One region of the Streptomyces sp. ATCC 21386 genome, then DNA from elsewhere that is predicted to be linked to it. Evidence: riboswitches for the same ligand, from Rfam matches in the RefSeq annotation. Region 1 holds a riboswitch; each other region holds the start of a gene.
The links. A riboswitch is a leader RNA that binds a small molecule or an ion and turns the genes downstream of it on or off. The one in region 1 is predicted to bind cobalamin.
Positions count from the first base shown of each region.

Region 1 (5,144 bases):
ATGACGATGCCGTCCATGACGGCGACGTACGGCTTGGGGTAGCGGGCGATCCGGGCGTTGAGCCGGTACTCGTCACGCCAGAACGCCGCCGACGCCGAGCCGTCCCCGTCGCGGGCGTCGTCGTGGATGGCACGGATGTCGCCACCCGCGCACAGCCCCCGGTCCCCCGCGCCGCTGAGCACGACGGTCTCGATGGCCGGGTCGTGCTCCCAGGCCGTCAGGGCTTCGCCGATACGGCGGACCATGGTGTGGGTGAGAGCGTTGAGGGCCTTGGGGCGGTTGAGGGTGAGGTACGCGGCGCGCCCCTCGGTACGCACCAGGACGGTGTCGTCGGTGGCGGTCATCGATACGCCTCCGTCAGACCGCGGGCCACGATCACGCGCATGATCTCGTTGGTTCCTTCCAGGATCTGGTGGACCCGCAGGTCGCGGACGATCTTCTCGATGCCGTACTCGCTCAGGTAGCCGTAGCCGCCGTGCAGTTGCAGGGCGCGGTCGGCGACCGAGTAGCCGGTGTCGGTGGCGAAGCGTTTGGCCATCGCAATCAGGTACGGGGCCTGCGGGTCACTCCGGTCCAGTGCCTGCGCGGCCTGCTGGACCAGGGCGCGGGCGGCGGCGAGTTCGGTCGCCATGTCGGCGAGGCGGAAGCGCAGCGCCTGGGCGTCCAGGAGTCGGGCGCCGAACGCCTCACGGTCGGCGAGGTGGGCAAGGCTGCGGTCCAGGGCGCTGCGGGCGCCGCCCAGGGAGCAGGCGGCGATGCCGAGTCGGCCGCCGTTGAGGCCGTTCATCGCGATACGGAAGCCCGCGCCCTCGCGGCCGAGGAGGCGGTCGGCGGGCAGCCGGACGCCGTCGAGGACGACCTGCCGGGTGGGCTGGGCGTTCCAGCCCATCTTGCGTTCGTCGGCGCCGAAGGTGACGCCGGGATCGTCCTTGTCGACGACGAACGCGGAGACACCGTCCGCGCCTTCACGGCCGGTGCGGGCCATGACGACGTACAGCTGGGAGGCGCCGGCGCCGGAGATGAACTGCTTGACCCCGGTGAGGACCCAGGCGTCGCCGTCGCGGACGGCCCGGGTGGTGAGGGCTGCCGCGTCGGAGCCCGCGCCCGGCTCGGTCAGGCAGTAGCTGGCGAGGTCGTCCATGGCGCACAGGCGCGGCAGCCATCGCTCGCGCTGCCCGGGGTCGCCGTAGCGGTCGATCATCCAGGCGACCATGTTGTGGATGGAGAGATACCCGGCGATGGACGGGCATCCGGAGGCCAGGGTCTCGAAGACGAGGACGCCGTCGGCGCGGGTGAGTCCGGAGCCGCCCGACTCCTCGCGTACGTAGACGCCGCCGAGGCCGAGTCCGGCGGCCTTGCGCAGCACATCGACCGGGAAGTGCTTGTCCCGGTCCCAGTCCAGGGCGTGCGGGGCCAGATAGTCCTGGGCGAAGTCCAGCGTCGTCTCGACAAGGGCCTGTTGGTCCTCGGTGAGCCAGGTCGTGGTCATCGCGCTCAGCCCATCGTCGGGATGGTGAAGCTCGCGCCCTCCTTCGCCCCGGAGGGCCAGCGCGAGGTGACGGTCTTGGTCCGGGTGTAGAAACGGATCGCGTCGGGGCCGTGCTGGTTGAGGTCGCCGAAGCCGGAGCGCTTCCAGCCACCGAAGGTGTGATAGGCGACCGGGACGGGGATCGGCACGTTCACGCCGACCATTCCCGTGTTCACCCGGCGGGTGAAGTCGCGGGCGGTGTCGCCGTCCCGGGTGAAGATGGCCACGCCGTTGCCGTAGACGTGCTCACTCGGCAGGCGCAGCGCCTCCTCGTAGTCGGTCGCGCGGACCACGGAGAGGACCGGGCCGAAGATCTCCTCCTGGTAGATGCGCATGGCCGGGGTGACCCGGTCGAAGAGCGAGGCTCCGGCGAAGAAACCGTTCTCGTGTCCGGGCAGGGTGAAGTCCCTTCCGTCGACGACGAGTTCGGCGCCCTCCTCGACTCCGAGGTCGACGTAGGAGCGCACCCGGTCGAGGGCGTCCCTGCCGACCAGGGGTCCGAAGTCCGCTTCGGGGTCGTCGCTGCGGCCGATCCGCAGCGAGCCGACGCGCTCCTTCAGGCGGGCCACGAGCGCGTCGGCGGTGTCCTCGCCGACCGGGACGGCTACAGAGATCGCCATGCAGCGCTCCCCCGCCGAGCCGTACCCGGCGCCGATCAGTGCGTCGACGGCCTGGTCGAGGTCGGCGTCCGGCATCACGATCATGTGGTTCTTGGCGCCGCCGAAGCACTGGGCGCGCTTGCCCTGGGCGGCGGCGGTGGCGTAGACGTGCGCGGCGACCGGGGTGGAGCCGACAAAGCCGAGGGCGGCGACACGCGGGTCTTCCAGCAGGGTGTCGACGGCCTCGCGGGCGCCGTTGACGACGTTGAGGACGCCGGGCGGCAGGCCCGCTTCGAGGAAGAGTTCGGCGAGCCGGAGCGGGAGTGACGGATCCCGCTCCGACGGCTTGAGGATGAAGGCGTTTCCGCAGGCCAGGGCCGGAGCGGCCTTCCACAGGGGGATCATCGCGGGGAAGTTGAACGGGGTGATCCCGGCGACCACGCCGAGCGGCGCGCGCAGTGAGTGCACGTCGATGCCGGTCCCGGCGTTGTCGGTGAACTCCCCTTTGAGCAGGTGCGGGATGCCGGCCGCGAACTCGACGACTTCGAGGCCGCGCTGGAGGTCGCCGTGCGCGTCGGCGACCGTCTTGCCGTGCTCGGACGACAGCAGCCGGGCCAGCGCGTCCTTCTCCTGCTCGACGAGCTGGAGGAAGCGGAGGAGGACGCGGGCGCGGCGCTGCGGATTCCATGCGCCCCATTCCTGCTGGGCACGGGCGGCGTCGGCGATGGCCGCCTCGGTCTCGGCACGGTTCGCGAGGGGCACGAGGCCCTGGACCTCGCCGGTGTTGGGGTCGTACACATCGCCGTAGGACCCCGAGGTTCCCGGGGTGTGCTTGCCGCCGATGAAGTGGGTCAACTCGCGCACGGGGGCGCGGTCTTGTACGCGGACCATGGGTGCCTGCTCTCGTCAGGTGATCCGGATGGCGCGCCAGTTGCTCCGCGCGCGGAGGGACACGAGGGTGTCCGGAGGCGTGCGGGGGCGGCGCGAGATCGCGTATGGCGAAAGGCCGTCAGTCCCTGACGGTGGAGTGCCGGAAAAGACCAGCGCGAACGGGCGGTCGAGCCTCGCTGGGATCGTGAACGCACACCGGTGCCATGCGTGTCAGCTCCATCCTCGTGGACAACACGGAACAAATCCCACGGCCGGTATCCTGACTCCCGGATCAGCGCGCGCCGTCCGCCTTCCCGACATCCTGCTCGCCAGTGGCGTCCTGCTCGACGGCGTACTCCCCGGTCACAGTGGCGGGACCGTGCCGGAATCACACCGGCTTCCCTGCACCGCGGGCCTACGCTCACGACTATATAGTTGGACGTCCTAGTAAATCCAGCCCGCGCGCCGGGCCATGAGCACGAGACAAGCGAACGGCTCGCCCGTACTTCATCAGCTCGATGGGCCGACATCCCACTGATCTCGTGCCGACCTGCCCTTTCCAAGGCACACTGTCCGGCACGTGAGACACCTGGGAAGGCGGGGGCATGGACGGGACAACACTGGTCCGGGTAGCGCTGCGGCACCGCCGGACGAGCCTGCTGGACAAGACACTGCTCAAGGACTCGGCGTCCAGGAGGCACACCTTCGCCGCCGCCCTGCAGCAGTTCGAGGAGCAGTTGCACGCGGCGCGGGTCGTCTCCGCCGCCACGCGTCCGATCAACCTGTACTACGGCCTCGTCCAAGCCGGACTCGCAATGGCAGCCGCGCATGTACCGGGCACATGGACCTTCAACAAGCACGGCCTGAAGGCTCTCAACATGGAGTCGGCCATCCCTGATGTCTCGGTACGACCTGACGGTTCGGGCGCGTTCCAAGCAGTGTCCGACGCCACCGGATCGCCACGAACAGAGAATGCGATCAGTATCGGATCCTTGTGGAACTCGATTCCCGAACTCGCCGAAGTACCGATCACTGGGCTGACGACCGCCCCAGCCGTCACTCTCATCGCCGACAGCCGCCCAGTCGTCCAGCCCCGCATGGGCAGAGCTGCACCCCGGCCGGCAAAGGCGGTCGAGTACCTGAGTGCAACGGTCTGCGTGAACAACGACCTCCCCGAACCGCAGGACAGGAAAGCCTGGCTGGAGGACTTCCTCCCCAAGTACCCGGGGCTCAACGGCGGACAGCTCTTGGGTAGCGCCGCAGACTCCTTCCGACAGATTCGCCCCGGCCGGTTCACCGTCGAATTCTGCTGGCCGGCGCCCAGAAACGGCATGGAGGCGGCAGAGATCGACAGCTTCTTCGACGCGAGGGCGCCTCAGTACCGCTTCGTCGCGGACCGGTATCTCAGACCCACCCTGGAGCCCGGCAAGACGCCCCCTACGCCCCTCATGTCATGGTGGCTGCTCCTCTACACCTTCTCGATGCTGGCGCGCTACCAACCACGCAAATGGTCCGAGGCGCTGGATGTGGACAGATCGCGCAGCGCGGCGGCACTGGAGTACGCCCTGGACGTCGCCCTCGAAGTGGTTCCTCACCTGGTACTCGAAGGGCTGGATCAAGATCTTTTGTTGCTGGCCAAACCGATCGCTTTCTGACGCCGAAAAGGACGATGCCGGGGCAGGTCGCGTGGAAGCGATGTCGGGTTACGGGCAGCGGAGCCTCACGGCCAGGAAGGTCGGTTGTCGATGGGTCTTGTCGTACCGGCGGGGATCGACGAGCCGGGCCTCCGGCGTGGCGCGCGGTTCCGTCAGCTCCTCCAGCATGAATCCGGCTCCGAGAAGCTCTCCGAGGAACTTCTCCAGAGTCATCTGCCAGTAACTGATCTCGAATTCGTCCCCGAACGGCAGTTTCACCCGTTCATCCGCGAAATAGGAGCCGCCGAAGTAGGTCCAGTCAGCAGTGGGATGGGTGGTGGAGACGACAAGGGCGGCGCCCGGCCGCAGCACACGCCGGATCTCGGCGAGCAACTGCCCTCGTGCGTCGATGTGATGGTAGACGAGGGCCATCACCGCAAGGTCGAACGACTGATCCGCCAAGAAGGCCAGGGGTTCCTCCAGGTCGTGGTGATGCAGAACGGCTCCGTCTCC
Region 1 covers NZ_JAAVVL010000001.1:2,626,305-2,631,448, reverse strand. Annotated here, with positions in the region: gene GWK25_RS11535 (enoyl-CoA hydratase/isomerase family protein) at 1-344, opposite strand, end outside; gene GWK25_RS11530 (acyl-CoA dehydrogenase family protein) at 341-1,489, opposite strand; gene GWK25_RS11525 (CoA-acylating methylmalonate-semialdehyde dehydrogenase) at 1,495-3,018, opposite strand; cobalamin riboswitch at 3,250-3,444, opposite strand; gene GWK25_RS11520 (YaaC family protein) at 3,603-4,652, shown strand; gene GWK25_RS11515 (class I SAM-dependent methyltransferase) at 4,701-5,144, opposite strand, start outside.

Region 2 (5,144 bases), 550 kb from region 1:
GAATCCGCAGGGGAGCACCAGGACGACGTCCGGACGGAGCGCGGCCAGCGCCTCGGTGTCGAGGGTGTAGAGGGACGACCCTGAGTGCGCCGAACCGCCGACGGCGTCGGAGATCTCACGGCTGGTGAGGTCGTCCGGGGTGAACTCCGCACCCGTCACGACCGGTACGCCGGTCACCGCCGCGGGTGGCCAGTCGCACTCGTGGGTCCGGCCCACCAGCCGTTCGACGAGGCCGAGCTCGGCCACGATGTTGGGCCCTCTTCATGCCTTGGTCGTGGCGGCGCCGCGCGTCCGGGGCCGGGACGCTCGTGGCGTCCCGGCCCACTGGGACCTACGGTCAGCAGGCGGGCAGCTCGCCTCTGACCGTGCGGGCGGCGGCGACCAGGTTCTCCAGGGAAGCCCGGGTCTCGGGCCAGCCGCGGGTCTTCAGGCCGCAGTCGGGGTTGACCCACAGCCGTTCGGCCGGGATCGCCTTCAGGCCCGTGCGGAGCAGCCCGGCGGCTTCCTCGGCGCTGGGGACGCGCGGGGAGTGGATGTCGTAGACACCCGGGCCGGCCTCGCGCGGGTAGCCGTGGGCGGCCAGCTCCCGGGCGACCTGCATGTGCGAGCGGGCTGCCTCCAGGCTGATGACGTCGGCGTCGAGGTCGTCGATGGCCTGGACGATGTCGCCGAACTCGGCGTAGCACATGTGGGTGTGGATCTGGGTGTCCGGGCGGACGCCGGCGGTGGTGAGCCGGAAGGCTTCCGTCGCCCATGCCAGGTAGCGGGCGTGATCCGCGGCGCGCAGCGGCAGCGTCTCGCGCAGTGCGGGCTCGTCGACCTGGATCACCGAGGTGCCCGCAGTTTCCAGGTCGTTCACCTCGTCGCGGAGGGCGAGGGCGACCTGACGGGCGGTCTCACCGAGGGGCTGGTCGTCCCGGACGAAGGACCAGGCGAGCATGGTGACCGGCCCGGTGAGCATGCCCTTGACCGGCTTGTCGGTGAGGGACTGGGCGTACGACGTCCAGCGCACCGTCATCGGCTCGGGGCGGGAAATGTCCCCGGCCAGGATCGGCGGGCGGACGTAGCGGGTGCCGTACGACTGGACCCAGCCGTGCTGCGTGGCCAGGTACCCCGTCAGCTGTTCGGCGAAGTACTGGACCATGTCGTTGCGTTCGGGCTCGCCGTGGACGAGGACGTCGATTCCGGTCTTCTCCTGGAAGGAGATGACCTCCTGGATCTCCGCCTTGATGCGCTCCTCGTAGCCGGCGGTGTCGATCCGTCCGGCGCGCAGGTCCGCCCGCGCGACGCGCAGTTCGCCGGTCTGCGGGAAGGACCCGATGGTGGTGGTCGGCAGCAGCGGCAGGCCGAGATGGGCGCGCTGGGCCGCGGCGCGTTCGCCGTACGGCTGGGAGCGGCGCGTGTCGGCGTCCGTGACGGCCTCGGCGCGGTTGCGTACGGCCGGGTCGCGGGTGATCGGGGAGCCGGCGCGGGAGGCCAGGTCGGCGCGGTTGGCGGCGAGTTCGGCCGTGATGGCGTCGGTGCCCTGGGCGAGGCCGCGTGCGAGGGTGACGATCTCGGCGGTCTTCTGCCGGGCGAAGGCGAGCCAGCGCAGAATCTGCGGCTCGATGTCCCGTTCCAGGCCCGTGTCGAGGGGCACGTGGAGGAGGGAGCAGGAGGCGGCGACGTCGACCCGGTCGGCGAGGCCCAGCAGGGTGCCGAGGGTGGAGAGGGACTTCGCCAGGTCGTTGATCCAGATGTTGCGGCCGTTGACGACACCGGCCACCAGGCGCTTGCCCGGCAGCCCGCCGACGGCGGCGAGCGCGTCGAGGTTGGCCGCGGCGGCCTCGGTGAAGTCCAGGGCGAGTCCCTCGACGGGGGCCTTCGCCAGGACGGGAAGCGCCTCGCCGAGCCGGTCGAAGTACGAGGCGACCAGCAGCTGCGGCCGGTCGGTCAGCGCCCCGAGGTCGCGGTAGGTGCGCTCGACGGCGTTCAGTTCCGCAGGGGTGCGGTCCTGCACGAAGGCGGGCTCGTCCAGCTGGACCCACTCGGCGCCGGCCGCGCGCAGGTCGGCGAGGACCTCGGCGTACACCGGCAGCAGGCGGTCGAGGAGGGTGAGCGGTTCGAAGTCCGCGGGGGCGCCGGGGGCGGGCTTGGCGAGGAGGAGGTAGGTGACGGGGCCGACCAGGACCGGGCGGGCGGTCAGGCCCAGCGCCAGGGTCTCCTTGAGCTCGGTGACCTGCTTGGTCGAGTCGGCCGTGAAGACGGTGTCCGGGCCCAACTCGGGCACGAGGTAGTGGTAGTTGGTGTCGAACCACTTGGTCATTTCCAGCGGGGCGACGTCCTGGGTGCCACGAGCCATGGCGAAGTAGCCGTCAAGGGCGTCGGCCTCGACGGCGGCGCGGTGGCGGTCGGGGATCGCGCCGACCATGACGGTGGTGTCGAGGACGTGGTCGTAGTACGAGAAGTCGCCGGTCGGCACCTCGTGGATGCCGGCGTCGGCGAGCTGCCGCCAGTTGGCGGCACGCAGGTCGGCGGCGGTGGCGCGGAGGGCGTCGGCGGTGACGCGGCCCTTCCAGTACCCCTCGATCGCCTTCTTCAGTTCCCGGTTCTGACCCTGGCGGGGGTAGCCGTACACGGTGGCCCGTGCTGCCGCGGCTGCGGACTTGCTGGTCACGGAGATCTCCTTCGCGAGACGATTCCCTGAGATCCCGGAGACGGGACGAGAACGCGAAGGGATGACGAACCGGACGGAACCGACCTCACGCGGCACAGCGCGGTCCTCCGCCTGGTATGTACGCCGACCCGCCCTCGAGGTCACCGAGATCTCCGCGCGCGGAACGGTCCGCGCACGGGCAGTTGGCAGGTCTTCGGACTCGCGGGCACGTCCTCGTCGTTCACCGAGGAGGACACCTACTGGCCGTCGCTTCCCGGGCCCGGTACGTCGGACCCAGTGCGTATGACGGCGGTCGTTCCCGCTCACCGCTGCGGGGCAGTCCCGGATTCCCACCGGGTTCCCTCTTGCGACACCCCGCCTGGCGGACGGGGCGAACCAGCTGCTCCGGCCACCCTACGGGGTGTCGCCCGCGGGGCAAGGGAGCGGTCCAGGATCTGGAAGGTGACACGGAGCACGTCGGAGGAGGAGGAGAGGAGGAGGGCGGGAACGACGGCGAGGGGCGGGAAGCGCCGCACTCGCGCTTCCCCGCCCCTTCCCAGTCGCGCCGCGCGGGACCCTCACCCCTCGCGGCGGTGCGGGCCCCTCAGCCCGCGTCGTACCAGGCCCTCAGCCCTGGTCGTAGGTGTGGAAGCCCCGGCCGGTCTTGCGGCCCAGCAGCCCTGCCTCCACCATCCGCTGGAGCAGCGGGGGAGAAGCGTAGAGGGGTTCCTTGAACTCGTCGTAGAGCGACTCGGCGATGAACGCGACGGTGTCCAGGCCGATCAGGTCCGCCAGCTTCAGCGGGCCCATGGGATGGGCGCAGCCGAGCTCCATGCCGGAGTCGATATCGGTGGCGGTGGCGAAGCCGGACTCGGCCATCCGGATCGCCGACAGGAGATACGGGACGAGGAGCGCGTTGACGACGAAGCCCGCCCGGTCCTGGGAACGGATCACCGTCTTGCCGAGGGCCCGGGTCGCGAAGTCCTCCACCGCGACGGTCGTCGCGGCCGACGTGTGCAGCGAGGTCACGACCTCCACCAGGGGCAGTACGGGCACCGGGTTGAAGAAGTGCAGGCCCACGACCCGGTCCGCGCGGCTCGTGGCCATGCCGAGCCGCATGATCGGCAGGGAGGAGGTGTTGGTGGCGAGCACGGCCTCCGGATCCTCGACGATCTTGTCGAGGGCAGCGAAGATCTCGGTCTTGGCGTCGGCGTTCTCGATGACGGCCTCGACGACGAGCTGGCGGTCGGCGAGGTCGTCCAGGCTGCTGGTGAGGACGAGCCGGGCCAGGGCGTCGCCGGCGGCTTCCCGCGTCAGCTTGCCCCGTCGTACGGCACGCTCCAGGGAACCCGCGATCCGGTCGCGGGCGGCGCGGGCCGCGATGGCGTCCGCCTCGCAGACCACGGTGTCGAGCCCCGCCCGTGCGCACACCTCGGCGATGCCTGCGCCCATCTGTCCGCCGCCGACCACGCCGACGCGTCCGATTGCCGCGCTCATGCCTGGGCCTCCGTCCGTCGCACCAGGTGCCGGGTGTAGGCGTCCGGTGTGAAGAACAGCGGCAACTCGCTTGCCAGCGCGGTCCGTTCGAAGAGGGCGCGGATGTCGTCGACGGGCGCCCACGGGTACTCGGCGCCGAGCGCTGCCACCTCGTAGTCGAGGATCTCCTCCACTGTCGCCCGGTCGATGACCCGGTGCCGCAGCCACTGCCAGATCTGCACGCGGGCGATCTCGGCGGTGGCCGCGTCCTCCATCAGGCCGTTGATGGCAACCGCGCCCTGCCCGCGCAGCCAGGCGGCGAAGTAGCGCAGCGCGACGGAGACGTTGGTGCGGATCCCCTCCAGGGTGGGCGGGCCGCTGATCCGGCGCACCGACAGCAGGTCGGCCGGGGTCACCTCGACGTCGTCGCGGGTTCGGTCCAGCTGGTGAGGGCGTTCGCCGAGGACCCCGTCGAAGACCTCGCGGCAGACGGGGACGAGTCCCGGATGGGCGACCCAGGAGCCGTCGAAGCCGTCCTCGGCCTCGCGCTCCTTGTCCAGCCGGACCTTGGCGAGCGCGGCCTCGTTCGCGGCGGGGTCCTTGCCGGGCACGTGGGCGGCCATGCCGCCGATGGCGTGGGCGCCGCGCCGGTGGCAGGTGCGGACGAGGAGTTCTGTGTAGGCCCGCATGAAGGGGGCCGTCATCGTCACCTTCGCCCGGTCGGGGAGGAGGAAGTCGGTGCGGTGGCCGAAGGTCTTGATCAGGCTGAACAGGTAGTCCCAGCGACCGGCGTTGAGCCCCGAGCTGTGCTCACGCAGCTCGTAGAGGATCTCCTCCATCTCGAACGCGGCGGTGATCGTCTCGATGAGAACGGTGGCCCGGATCGTGCCGCGCGGGATACCGAGCAGCTCCTGGGCGAGCACGAAGATGTCGTTCCAGAGGCGGGCCTCGTAGCGGTTCTCCAGCTTGGGGAGGTAGAAGTACGGGCCGTACCCGGCGTCGATCTGACGCTGGGCGCAGTGGAAGAAGTACA
Region 2 covers NZ_JAAVVL010000001.1:3,176,592-3,181,735, forward strand. Annotated here, with positions in the region: gene metE (5-methyltetrahydropteroyltriglutamate--homocysteine S-methyltransferase) at 338-2,656, opposite strand; cobalamin riboswitch at 2,837-3,036, opposite strand; gene GWK25_RS13880 (3-hydroxybutyryl-CoA dehydrogenase) at 3,263-4,132, opposite strand; gene aceB (malate synthase A) at 4,129-5,144, opposite strand, start outside.
Region 2: linked by a shared signal. The riboswitch ahead of metE (5-methyltetrahydropteroyltriglutamate--homocysteine S-methyltransferase) and the one ahead of GWK25_RS11525 (CoA-acylating methylmalonate-semialdehyde dehydrogenase) in region 1 are both predicted to bind cobalamin.

Region 3 (5,144 bases), 3.6 Mb from region 1:
GCTCAGGCCCTCGGGGGCGTGCGCGGACGGCCGGGGCCGCAGCACGGTGACGGCGGTGATCTCCTGCCCGAGCAGCCAGCGGGTGACGTCCATCTCGTGGGCCACGGAGTCGTTGAGGGCCATGGCGTCGGTGAAACCGGGCGGGGGCTCGGCGTTGCGGTGCCGGTGGTGCAGCAGCAGCGGCCGGCCCAGGTCGCCGCTGTCCAGCAGGGCCTTGAGCTTGACGTACTCGCGGTCGTAGCGGCGCATGAAGCCCACCTGGACCCGGCGGTGGCCCAGGCGCTGCTCCGCCTCCAGCAGCCGGAGCGCGGCGGCGGGGTCCGGAGTGAGGGGCTTCTCGCACAGCACGGGCAGGTCACGGGCGAGGGCCACGAGCACGTCCGCCTCGTGGGCGGGGCCCGGTGAGGCGACGAGGACGGCGTCGACGCCCGGTGCGGCCAGCGCCTCGACGGTGTCGCCGTAGGCCGCGCACCCCTCGACGCCTGCGGCGACCGCCCGGGCCCGGTCGGTGTCGAGGTCGACGACGGCCGCCACATGGGCGCCGCTGATCACCTCGGAGATCCTGCGCACATGGTCGGCGCCCATCCGGCCGGTGCCGACGACGGCGACACCGAGGGAGTCCTGCACGGACATGGCGTTCCTTCCTTTCGTGGACCGCTACGGCCCCCGGGGCAGGGGCACACCGGGTCTCGGTCTCCCCTCGGGAGCCCTGCTTCACGCCTGTGCGGAATATCGTTTCCCCTCGCGACGATCACCGGTTAGGCTCCCCCGGCGCACGTCAGGCGTGTGCACATCAAGGTGGGGGCACGGGGGCATGGCCGACGATTTCGCCGATTCCGGAGCGGTTTCGAGAGCGAGTTCGAGAGCGGAAACGGAAACGGATTCTGCAGCGGATCCGGGGACGGGCGTGGGAGCCGATCCGGAAACGGGACACGGGGCGGATCCGGAACCGGGCCCCGGGGCCGGTGCGCGACGCGGCTCGGCGAAGGAGATGGGTACGGGCGGCCAGGTGGTCTCGGCGGTGGCGACCGTCGGTGTACTGCTGGGCGGGTTGTGGTTGCTGGGTGACCTCCTCGACACGACCCCCGAGACCGTGGGGCCGGCCGTCTGCTCGTCGTCGTCGGACGACCCCTCGCCGACAGGACGGGGCAGGGTCTCCGGTGCACAGCTGTGCGCCGCGCTGAACCGCGCCGACCTGCCGGAGCTCCTCGGGACGCCCACCGAGCAGGCCGTCATCGCCTCGGGCAGCGAGAACGAGTCCACCTGGTTCGACGGCACCAGGACCGTCACCCCCGAGGCGACCGTCGAACTCGACACGTACACCGTGGAGATCTCGGCGTCGTACGAGGACCTCCCGGTCGCCGAGGCGGTCGGCTACCTGGGATCCGGCGTCGAGACCAGGAAGGTCCTCGGGCACTCGGCGGCCCTGTACTCGGGCCGGACCATCGGCATCTCGTTCCGCCTCGACGGCAGCGACTCGCAGTCCGCCCCCGGCGGCGTCTCCCGTCAACTGCTGGTCGCGACCGACGCGAAGGACAGCGGCAGCACCTTCGAACTCGTCATCTACCGTCAGGACTCCCAGATTCCGGACGACGCGGCGCTGTTCCGTGTCGCCGAGAAGGTCCTGCCGACGCTCCCGGGCTGGAAGCCCGCGACCTGACGGGCCCCGGAAGCGCGTGTGATAGCTTGCCGACGCCAGTCGAACCCATGTGCGCACACATAAGTACGCGTACGGGTCAGGGAATCCGGTGCGAATCCGGAGCTGACGCGCAGCGGTGAGGGTGACGGGCGGGACAACGGCCACTGGACGGCGGTCACATCGCGGTCCGGGAAGGCGTCTCGTCCGGGTGACCCCGAGTCCGAAGACCTGCTGGCGGTCCCCGGCACCGAGGGGTGCCCGGGGAAGCACCGTACGACCGGGCTTCGCGCATGAGCCCTCGACGCCGAAGGAAGTCCCGTGCCGCTCGCACGCCCCGTCCGCCATGCCGTCCCGTTCCTGACCGCCGGTGCCCTGTTGCTGACCGGCTGCGGGGGCTCCGGTTCCACAGCGTCGCCGGACCGGGGTCCGGCTCCGGGCGGATCCGCCGGTCATCCGGTGACGCTCGACAACTGCGGGCGCGAGGTGCGGGTCGACAGCCCGCCCGAACGCGCTGTCTCCCTCAACCAGGGCACGACCGAGATCCTGCTCTCCCTCGGGCTCGCCGACCGTGTGGTGGGCACCGCCACCTGGACCGATCCGCTGCCGAAGGGGCTCGAGAAGGCCAACGCGAAGGTGCCCCGCCTCGCCGATGACGCACCCTCCTTCGAGAAGGTCCTCGACGCCGAACCCGACCTCGTCGTCTCCTCGTTCGCCTCCACGCTAGGCAAGGGCGGAGTGGCGACCCGGGAGGAGTTCGAGAAGCTCGGCGTGCCCACGTATCTGTCGCCGTCGGACTGTGTGGGCAAGGACAACAGCGGGGACGGCGACGGCGTCCGCACCGAGCCGCTGACCATGGAGACGGTCTACGGCGAAATCCGCGATCTGGCCCGGATCTTCGGGGTCGAGGAGCGCGGCGAGAAGCTGGTGGCCGAGCTGCGAACCCGGGTCAGGAAGGCGACCGCCGGACTCGACGCGCGCGGGGTCACTGTCCTGTACTGGTTCGCCAATGACCAGTCCCCGTACCTCGCCGGGTGCTGCGGCGCCCCCGGGATCATCACCCGTGAACTGGGCGCGAAGAACGTCTTCGACGACACCGACGAGGAATGGCCCCAGGTCAACTGGGAGACCGTCGCCGACCGCGACCCGGACGTCCTCGTCGTCGGGGACCTGGTCCGCAAGCAGCAGACGGCCGAGACGGCCGCGAAGAAGATCGAGTTCCTGGAGTCCGACCCGGTCACCCGGAACATGACGGCGGTGCGCGAGAAGCGGTACGTACGGCTGCCGGGCCAGGCCATGAACCCCACGATCCGCACCGTCGAGGGCGTGGAGAAGCTCGCGACGGCCCTGCGCGAGTACGGCCTCACGGGATGACGGGCCCGGCACCCGACACGGTGGCCGGCACCGAGCCTGTGGCCGACCGGGTGACCGGAACGTCGGCCCCGGCCAAGGCGCGCCGGACGGCAGCGGCGGGGGCCGTCGGTCGGAGGCTTTGGTGGGGGTCGGCGTGGTCGGCCGGGGGCGCGGTGCTGTGTCTGTCCGTGGCCCTCGCGATCACCATCGGGCCGGCCGACATCGGCGTGGTCGACGTGTGGTCCACGGTGGTGGCCCATCTCGGCTGGGGGCACACGGAGTTGACGCCCATCCGGGACGGCATCGTGTGGAACCTACGGCTGCCACGCACCCTGCTGGCCGCCGTGTGCGGGGCCGGACTGGCCGTGTGCGGCGCGGTGATGCAGTCCCTGCTGCGCAACCCGCTCGCCGACCCCTTCGTGCTCGGTGTCTCCTCCGGCGCGTCGACCGGCGCGGTCGTGGTCGTCGTGCTGGGCGCGGGAGGCGGCGCGCTGTCGGTCTCCGGTGGCGCGTTCCTGGGCGCGGTGGCCTCCTTCGGCCTCGTGCTGCTGCTCAGCCATACCCTCGGCGGCACCACGGACCGGGTGGTGCTGGTGGGGGTCGCGGCCATGCAACTGTTCTCCGCGCTCACCTCCTTCATCGTGATGACCGCGGCCGACGCCGAGACGACCCGCGCGGTGCTGTTCTGGCTGCTCGGCTCGCTCAGCGGTGCCGGCTGGACGGACGTGACGGTGTGCCTGGCGGTGCTGGTGGCGGTGCTGCTGGTCTGCCTGGGGCACACCCACGCGCTGGACGCGTTCGCGTTCGGGCAGGACGCGGCGGCCTCGCTCGGCGTCTCCGTGGCCCGCGTCCGGCTCGTCCTGCTGTGCGCCACCGCCCTGCTCACGGCCGCCCTGGTCGCCTCGGCGGGTGCGATCGGCTTCGTCGGCCTGGTGCTGCCGCACGCTGCACGCGCGCTGACCGGCTCCGGCCACCGTCGGCTCCTGCCGGCCTCCGCACTGGCCGGGGCCGTGTTCCTGGTGTGGGTCGACACCCTCGCCCGTACCGTCCTGGACCCGCAGGAGGTGCCGGTCGGGGTAGTGACGTCCCTCATCGGCGTCCCGGCCTTCGTCGCCATCATGTACCGGACCAGGAGCACCCGATGACCGACACCGCCTCCAGCTCCTCCCCCGGGCTGCGCGCCGAGCGGGTGTCCCGGACCGCCGACGGCACTCTGATCCTGGACGGGGTCAGCGTGGCGCCCCGGCCGGGCACCGTCACCGGTCTGCTGGGCCCCAACGGCTCGGGCAAGTCCACCCTGCTGCGTCTGCTCGCCGGGGTCCTCGCGCCCGCCTCGGGGGTCGTCACCCTCGACGACCGTCCACTGGACCGGGTGGGGCGCCGGGCGGTCGCCCAGCGGATCGCCGTCGTGGCGCAACAGGCGGACACCCAGGTCGAGTTGACGGTCCAGAACGTCGTACGGCTGGGCCGTGTCCCGCACCGCCGAGCGTGGTCGGCCGCCTCCCGGGTCGACGAGGAGGCCGTCCGCACGGCCCTGGCCCGCACGGGTCTGGGCGACAAGGCCCACCGGTCCTGGCACACCCTGTCGGGCGGTGGGCGCCAGCGGGTCCAGATCGCCCGCGCGCTCGCACAGGAGCCGAGCGAGCTCCTCCTGGACGAGCCCACCAACCACCTCGACATCCCCACCAGCTCGCCCTGCTGACCCTGATCCGCGAACTCCGTCTGACCAGCGTCGTCGCCCTGCACGACCTGAACCTCGCCGCCATGTACTGCGACCGGCTCGTCGTGCTGCGGCAGGGCCGTGTGGTGGCCGCCGGAACCCCGCACGACGTCCTCACCGAGTCCCTGATCGCCGCCGTCTACGGCGTACGGGCCACCGGCCCCGGCCCTGGCCCCGGCCCTGGCCCCGGCGAAGGACCGCATATCCGCTTCCTGGGCCCGCTGCCGTAGGCCGTCGCGCTTTTCCCGGGGCCCGACACGGCGTCGCGCGGAGCCACGGTCGCAGGCGCGCGACGGCGTGAAGTCGCCGCGCGCCCACGCGACCGGGCGCTCCCGGACGCACGCTCAGAGCGAGGCCCGCTCCACCGGGATCCACAGCTCCGCGTCGGCCCGCGCCGCGTCGGGCGAGAGCCTGGTCCGCAGGATCTCGGGGCCC
Region 3 covers NZ_JAAVVL010000001.1:6,260,876-6,266,019, forward strand. Annotated here, with positions in the region: gene GWK25_RS26890 (Gfo/Idh/MocA family protein) at 1-633, opposite strand, end outside; gene GWK25_RS26895 (DUF6215 domain-containing protein) at 992-1,660, shown strand; cobalamin riboswitch at 1,680-1,890, shown strand; gene GWK25_RS26900 (ABC transporter substrate-binding protein) at 1,958-3,010, shown strand; gene GWK25_RS26905 (iron ABC transporter permease) at 3,007-4,134, shown strand; partial or broken gene GWK25_RS26910 (ABC transporter ATP-binding protein) at 4,131-4,939, shown strand; gene GWK25_RS26915 (AraC family transcriptional regulator) at 5,054-5,144, opposite strand, start outside.
Region 3: linked by a shared signal. The riboswitch ahead of GWK25_RS26900 (ABC transporter substrate-binding protein) and the one ahead of GWK25_RS11525 (CoA-acylating methylmalonate-semialdehyde dehydrogenase) in region 1 are both predicted to bind cobalamin.